3 regions of the Streptomyces sp. NPDC094032 genome follow, and region 2 is predicted to be linked to each of the others. Evidence: riboswitches for the same ligand, from Rfam matches in the RefSeq annotation. Region 2 holds a riboswitch; each other region holds the start of a gene.
What was found. A riboswitch is a leader RNA that binds a small molecule or an ion and turns the genes downstream of it on or off. The one in region 2 is predicted to bind cobalamin.
Positions count from the first base shown of each region.

Region 1: another riboswitch for cobalamin. It lies ahead of metE (5-methyltetrahydropteroyltriglutamate--homocysteine S-methyltransferase); the one in region 2 lies ahead of cobN (cobaltochelatase subunit CobN).
Region 3: another riboswitch for cobalamin. It lies ahead of ABTZ54_RS26835 (ribonucleoside-diphosphate reductase subunit alpha); the one in region 2 lies ahead of cobN (cobaltochelatase subunit CobN).

Region 1 covers NZ_JBEOUE010000026.1:19,432-21,623, forward strand. The annotation lists gene metE (5-methyltetrahydropteroyltriglutamate--homocysteine S-methyltransferase) at 1-1,065, opposite strand, end outside; cobalamin riboswitch at 1,229-1,413, opposite strand; gene ABTZ54_RS28885 (hypothetical protein) at 1,543-2,192, shown strand, end outside.
Region 2 covers NZ_JBEOUE010000025.1:64,116-66,307, reverse strand. The annotation lists gene cobN (cobaltochelatase subunit CobN) at 1-1,270, opposite strand, end outside; cobalamin riboswitch at 1,311-1,449, opposite strand; gene ABTZ54_RS28520 (ferredoxin-like domain-containing protein) at 1,683-2,192, shown strand, end outside.
Region 3 covers NZ_JBEOUE010000022.1:56,887-59,078, reverse strand. The annotation lists gene ABTZ54_RS26835 (ribonucleoside-diphosphate reductase subunit alpha) at 1-808, opposite strand, end outside; cobalamin riboswitch at 937-1,061, opposite strand; gene ABTZ54_RS26830 (GNAT family N-acetyltransferase) at 1,120-1,635, opposite strand; gene mctP (monocarboxylate uptake permease MctP) at 1,722-2,192, opposite strand, start outside.

The DNA.
Region 1 (2,192 bases), on a different contig from region 2:
GGCGAACGCCAGCCAGCGCGCGACCTGCGGATCCACGTCCCGCTCGGCCGCCGCGTCCAGCGGCACGTGCAGCAGGGAGCAGGAGGCCGCCACGTCGACCCGGTCGGCCAGGCCGAGGAGGGTCGCCAGGGTCGCAAGCGAACGCTCCAGATCGTTGATCCACACGTTCCGGCCGTCCACCACCCCCGCGACGAGCCGCTTGCCCGGCAGCCCGCCGACCGCCGCGAGGTCCGCCAGGTTCGCCGCCGCGGGACCCGTGAAGTCCAGCGCCAGACCGTCGACCGGCGCCTTCGCGAGCACGGGCAGCGCCTCGCCGAGACGGTCGAAGTACGAGGCCACCAGCAGCCGCGGCCGGTCGGTGAGCGCCCCGAGATCCCGGTACGCGCGGGCGGCCGCGTTCAGCTCCGCCGGGGTGCGGTCCTGCACCAGGGCCGGCTCGTCCAGCTGCACCCACTCCGCGCCCGCCGCCCGCAGATCCGCCAGCACCTCCGCGTACACCGGCAGCAGCCGGTCGAGCAGCGTCAGCGGGACGAAGTCGGCGGGCGCGTCCGCGGCCGGCTTCGCGAGCAGCAGGAACGTCACGGGCCCGACGAGCACCGGCCGGGCCGCGAAGCCCAGCGACAGGGCCTCGGTCAGCTCGCCGACCTGCTTGCGCGCGTCGGCCGAGAACACCGTCCCCGGGCCGAGTTCCGGCACCAGGTAGTGGTAGTTGGTGTCGAACCACTTGGTCATCTCCAGCGGCGCCACCTCCCGCGTACCGCGCGCCATGGCGAAGTACCCGTCGAGGGGGTCGGCGGCGACCGCGGCACGATGCCGGGCGGGCACCGCGCCCACCATCACGCTGGTGTCCAGGACATGGTCGTAGTACGAGAAGTCGCCGGTCGGCACCTCGCGGACACCGTCCTCGACGAGCTGCCGCCAGGCCGCGCGGCGCAGCTCCGCCCCCGTCCGGCGCAGCTGATCGGCCGTCACCCTGCCCTGCCAGTAGCCCTCGACGGCCTTCTTGAGCTCCCGGTCCGGGCCCTGGCGGGGGTATCCGTACACGGTCGTGGTCGTGCTGGTCACGGGACTCTCCTTCGCGAGTCGTGTGGGAGGACCCCGGTGGGACCACGAGCGCGCGAAAGGAGCGAGGAAACCCGGGAGACGGCGCATGCGCCGTGCCCGTACCGTCGCCGACCCGCCCACGAGGTCACCGGAATCTCCGCGCGCGGTCGTCACGCACGGGCAGTGGCAGGTCTTCGGACTCGCGGGCACGCCCTCCTCGTGGAGGACACCTACTGGCCGTCGCTTCCCGGACCCCCAGGGCCCAGTGCTGTTGACGGCGGTCGTTCCCGCTCACCGCTGCGGGGCAGTCCCGGATTCCCACCGGGTTCCCTCTTACGACGCATCCCGCCTGGCGGACGGGGCGAACCAGCTGCAACGCCCACCCTACGCCCTGCCGTTGGGAGCGAGAAGGCCGATCGGCGGGCACGCGGGGAACGGGGCGCGAACTGGCGGGCCGAACGCCTACCGGACGCCGCCCGGGCCCGACACAATCCCCCTATGACGATCACCCCGGTCACCCGGAGCGCTCAGCGGACGCGCCGCACCCTCCTCCACTTCGCCCGCGGCATCCTGACGAGCGCCGTGATCGGGGGCTCACTCGCCGGGCTCGTCGTCGGCACCGTCATCGAGAACCCGCCGCTCCTCGTCGCGGGCCTGGTCGTGCCCCTCGTCTACGGCCTGCTCGTCCTCGCCGCCGGAGCACCCGCACGCCGGCGGGAGGCGGCCGTCGTCCACCGCACCGCCCTCGGGAAGATCGAGAGCCGGCAGGCCACCGGCGGCGGCGACACCAGCGACGTCCTCGTACGCTTCGAGGCCACCGTCGCGCCGGACGACGAGCCGCCGTACCGCGTCGAGTTCACCCAGTTCATCAACGTCGTCGACCTGCCCGACTACCAGCCGGGCGGCACGGTCGTGGTGCGGTATCCGCCGGACCGGCCGTGGAAGGTCGAGATCGTGAAGCGGCCGACGCCCCAGGGGGAGGACCGCGCGGCCGGGGCCCGTATCGACTCGGTGCCCGGACCCGCCCTGACCGAGTCGCTCCCCGAGGGCAGCTCCGCCGCCGGCTTCGTCAACCTCTTCGCCCTGCTGCTCGCCGCGGCCGCCGTCGTCTTCCTCTACCGCGCCGAACTCTTCGGCCCCGACACCGA
Region 2 (2,192 bases):
CGGCGGCCGGGATGCGGACCGGGTTGCGGGCCAGCTGCTCCTCGGTGAGCCAGTCCTGGTCGTGCCCGCCGGCCTCGATCAGGGCGTAGATCAGCTCGTCGCCGTCCCCGGAGACGAGGCCGGGGATCTCGTCGACGGGCCCGAAGTCGTACCCCTCGGCGATCAGCCGCTTCAACAGCGCGACGGCGGAGGCGGGCGTGTCCAGACCGACCGCGTTGCCGATCCGGGAGTGCTTCGTCGGGTACGCGGAGAGGACGAGCGCCAGCTTCTTCTCGCCGTTCGCGATGTGACGCAGGCGGGCGTGCCGGACGGCGATGCCGGCGACTCGAGAGGCGCGCTCGGGGTCCGCGACGTACGCGGGCAGGCCGTCCTCGTCGATCTCCTTGAAGGAGAACGGGACGGTGATGAGCCGCCCGTCGAACTCGGGGACGGCGACCTGGCTGGCGGCGTCCAGCGGCGAGAGGCCCTCGTCGTTCTCCTCCCAGGCGGCGCGCGAGCCGGTCAGGCACAGGGCCTGGAGGATCGGCACGTCGAGGGCGGCGAGCGCGCCCGCGTCCCAGGCCTCCTCGTCGCCGCCCGCCTGCGCCTCGGCCGGCTTGGTGCCGCCCGCCGCGAGGACGGTGGTGACGATCGCGTCGGCGCCGCGCAGCTCGTCGAGGAGCTCCGGCTCGGGGGCCCGCAGGGAGGCCACGTACAGCGCCTTCGCGCGGGCGCCCTTCGCCTCGATCGCGTCGCACAGGGCGCCGACGAAGGCGGTGTTGCCGCTCATGTGGTGGGCGCGGTAGTAGAGCACGGCGACGGTCGGGCCCTCGCCGTCGGTGGCGGTGCGCTCCAGCGGGCCCCAGGTCGGCGCGGCGGCCGGCGGCTCGAACCCGTGGCCGGTGAGCAGCACGGTGTCGGAGAGGAAGCGGGCCAGCTGGCCGAGGTTGGCCGGGCCGCCGTGCGCCAGGTAGGCGTGGGCCTCGGTGGCCACGCCGACCGGGACCGTGGAGGCCTCCATCAGCTGGGCGTCGGGGGCCTGTTCGCCGCTGAGCACCACCACCGGCTTGCCCGCCGCCCGGACCGTGTCCAGGCCCTCCTCCCAGGAGCGCAGGCCGCCGAGGAGGCGTACGACGACGAGCTCGACGCCGTCGAGCAGCGCGGGGAGGTCGCCGGACGGCAGCCGGGCCGGGTTGGCGAACCGCCACTCCACCGCGCCCTCGTCGGCGGCGGCGTTCGCCGCGCGGGCGCTGAGCAGGTCGGTGTCGGAGTGCGACAGCAGCAGGAGCATGGCGAGCTCAGGCCCTTCCTCGGGGTTGTCCGCGCCCCGGGTGGTCGTATGGACGGCGGGAGTTCCTGACTCACCGCCCCGGACGAATCCGGACCGGCTCACAGTGGCGGGACCGCGCCGGATTCCCACCGGGCTTCCTCCCCGGGGTCCTGGGACCCCATGCCGCTTGCATCCTAGATCGTGAGCGGGCGGGGCGGGGGGAGAGTGGGGGGTTGGGGGGATCACATCGGGGGCGGGGCCCGGTGCGACGACGGGGGCGGGGCCCGGTGCGACGACGGGGCCAGGTCCCGGTCGTGGCCGCCGCGAGCCCCGGCCGCAGGCGCCCCCGCCCCGGTCACGGCCGCCTCCGGCCCCGGTCGTGGCTCGTTCTCGGCAGGTGGGAGCCGATCCCGCCGTGGGTATGCTCGCCGCCATGTCGGCCACCCCACGCACCTCGCCCGAACCGGGCGAACCTCTCATACGGGACCGCGGCGACGCCTGTCCGGGTGCGCTGCGACTGCACGCGGCGGACGACGGGCGGCTTGCCCGACTGCGGCTGCCCGGCGGCCTTTTGACGGAGTCTCAGGTCCTCGCCCTGGCCGACGCGGCCGAGTCCCTCGGGGACGGCGGCGTCAGCGTCACCTCGCGGGGCAACGCGGAGCTGCGCGGGCTCGGCGAGGGCTGCGGCGGCGAGCTCGCCGCCCTCCTCGACCGGGCCGGGCTGCTGCCCTCGCCCACCCACGAACGCGTCCGCAACATCGTCGCCTCGCCCACCGCGGGACTGGACGGACTCGGCGGCGCGGACGTGCAGTTGTGGGCGCGGGAGCTGGACGCCCTGCTGTGCGCGGAGGCGTGGACGGCGGCGCTCTCGGGACGGTTCCTGTTCGTGCTGGACGACGGGCGGGGCGACGTCGCGGGGCTCGGCGGGGATGTGACCTTGCTC
Region 3 (2,192 bases), on a different contig from region 2:
GCCCGTTGGTGCCGCGGATCAGCGAACCGCGGGCGCGGATGCGGGAGTACGAGAGGCCGATGCCGCCCGCGTGCTTCGACAGGCGCGCGACCTGGTGGTAGCGGTCGTAGATGGAGTCCAGCTCGTCCTGCGGGGAGTCGAGCAGGTAGCAGGAGGACATCTGCGGGTGGCGGGTGCCGGAGTTGAAGAGGGTGGGGGAGGAGGGCAGGTAGTCCAGGCGGCTCATCAGCCCGTACAGCGCGGCCACCTCGTCGACGGCGCGCGTCGACTCGTCCTCGGCGAGACCGCTCGCGACGCGCAGCATGAAGTGCTGCGGGGTCTCGATCACCTGGCGGGTGATCGGGTGGCGCAGCAGGTAGCGGGAGTAGAGGGTGCGCAGGCCGAAGTAGCCGAAGCGGTCGTCGCCCGCCGGGTCGATCAGCGCGTCGAGGCGCGCGGCGTGCGCGGCGACGAACGCGGCCGTGCGGTCGGCGATCAGGCCCTCGCGGTGGCCGACGGCGACGGAGGCCGAGAAGGAGGACGCGCCCTGTCCGGCGGCCTCGTCGGCGATGGTGACGGTGAGCAGCCGGGCGGCGAGCCGGGAGTACGCCGGGTCCTCGGCGATCAGTCCGGCGGCGGCCTCGGTGGCCAGCTCGCGCAGCTCCGCCTCGTCCGCGCCCGCGCTGCGGCCGCGCAGGGCGGCGGCGGCGACCTTGCCGGGGTCGGTGTCCGGGAGGTCGGCGGTGAGATCGGTCAGGGTCCGCAGCAGTACGGTGCCGGGTCCGTCGGTCTCGATCGCTGCGGCCGGATCGGCGGGCGCGATGGTCACGTGGGGGCTCTCCCTCGCTCGGCTCGGAGCCAGGACGGGAGGCGGGAACGGGCGGCCGTACGCACGGCGGCGCCGCGTCCACCGGCCCACTCCGCGAGGCCCGGACGTCTGTGGCACCCGGAACGGACGGACCGGGCGCGCTGCCGGCAGGTCCTCGGACTCACCCTGGGCGCGAAAGCGCGCAAAACACACCGTTGCGGGACAGTTCCGGATTTCCACCGGATTCCCCTGCGGCGACAGCGAGGACGAGCATACATGTGGGGGGCTCCGCTCGCGGAACCCCCCACATGTTGTGTCGGTCGGAGCTGCGGTCAGAGCTCCAGAACGTAGGTGAAGAGCATGAATTCCGAGCCCTGGACGGGATTCCAGTCCCGTTCGGGGGAGCGGGTGAAGCCCAGTCGCTCATAGACGCGGTGGGCGGTGGACATGGCCGGCTGGGTGGACAGCACGATCCGCGCGCAGCCCTCCACGGCCCGCGCCCGGTCGACGCAGGCCCGCACCAGGGCCTCCCCGACGCCCCGGCCGCGGGCGGTGTGGGCGACGGCCAGCATGCGGAACTCGGCCTCGCCCTCCCGGGCGATGTCGGCCCACTCCCCGCCGCCGGCGGTGAAGGTCACCCCGCCGAGGACCGGGCCGGCCGGATCCGTGGTGTCGACCGCCACGAGCACCTCGGCCTCGGCGTCCCGCCGGGCCACGTCCCGCAGCAGGTGCTGGTACTCGTCGTCCTCGCCGAAGGCGAGGAACCCGTCGTCGAGGTAGGCCCGCGCGGTGACCTCGCCGAGGGCCTCGTACTCCTCGGGCCGTATCGCCCTGATCGTGAAGTCCATGACCGGCAGTCTGCCCCCGGCACGGCTCCGCCCGCCTCCGGATATGCCGGGGGCGGGCGGAGCGGGCGGAGCGGGCGACCAGGGGCTCAGTGCCCGGCGGCACCCACCTTCGGGAGCTCGGTGACGACACCCGCGTCCCCGGCGTCCGCCGTGTAGTCCGCGGGCGAGGTCTCGTCGACGCCCTCGGGCGCCTTGAGCGCCTTCAGGACGACGGTGAGGACCACGGTGACCACCAGGTTGAGCACGAAGGCGGTGAGGCCGATGTAGCCGATCTCGCCGATGCCGGGGATCTCGGCCGACGAGCCGCCGAAGTGCTTCTGGGTCGGGCTGGCCACGCCGTATGCCGCGGCCGTGCCGTAGACCATGCCGACGGCCCAGCCGGCGAGCAGCGCCCAGCGGTGGAACCAGCGGGTGAACAGGCCGCCGACCAGGGCGGGGAAGGTCTGGAGGATCCAGATGCCGCCGAGCAGCTGGAAGTTGATGGCGACGGTCTTGTCCATGGTGAGGACGAAGACCAGCGCGCCGACCTTCACGAGCAGCGAGACCAGCTTGGAGAC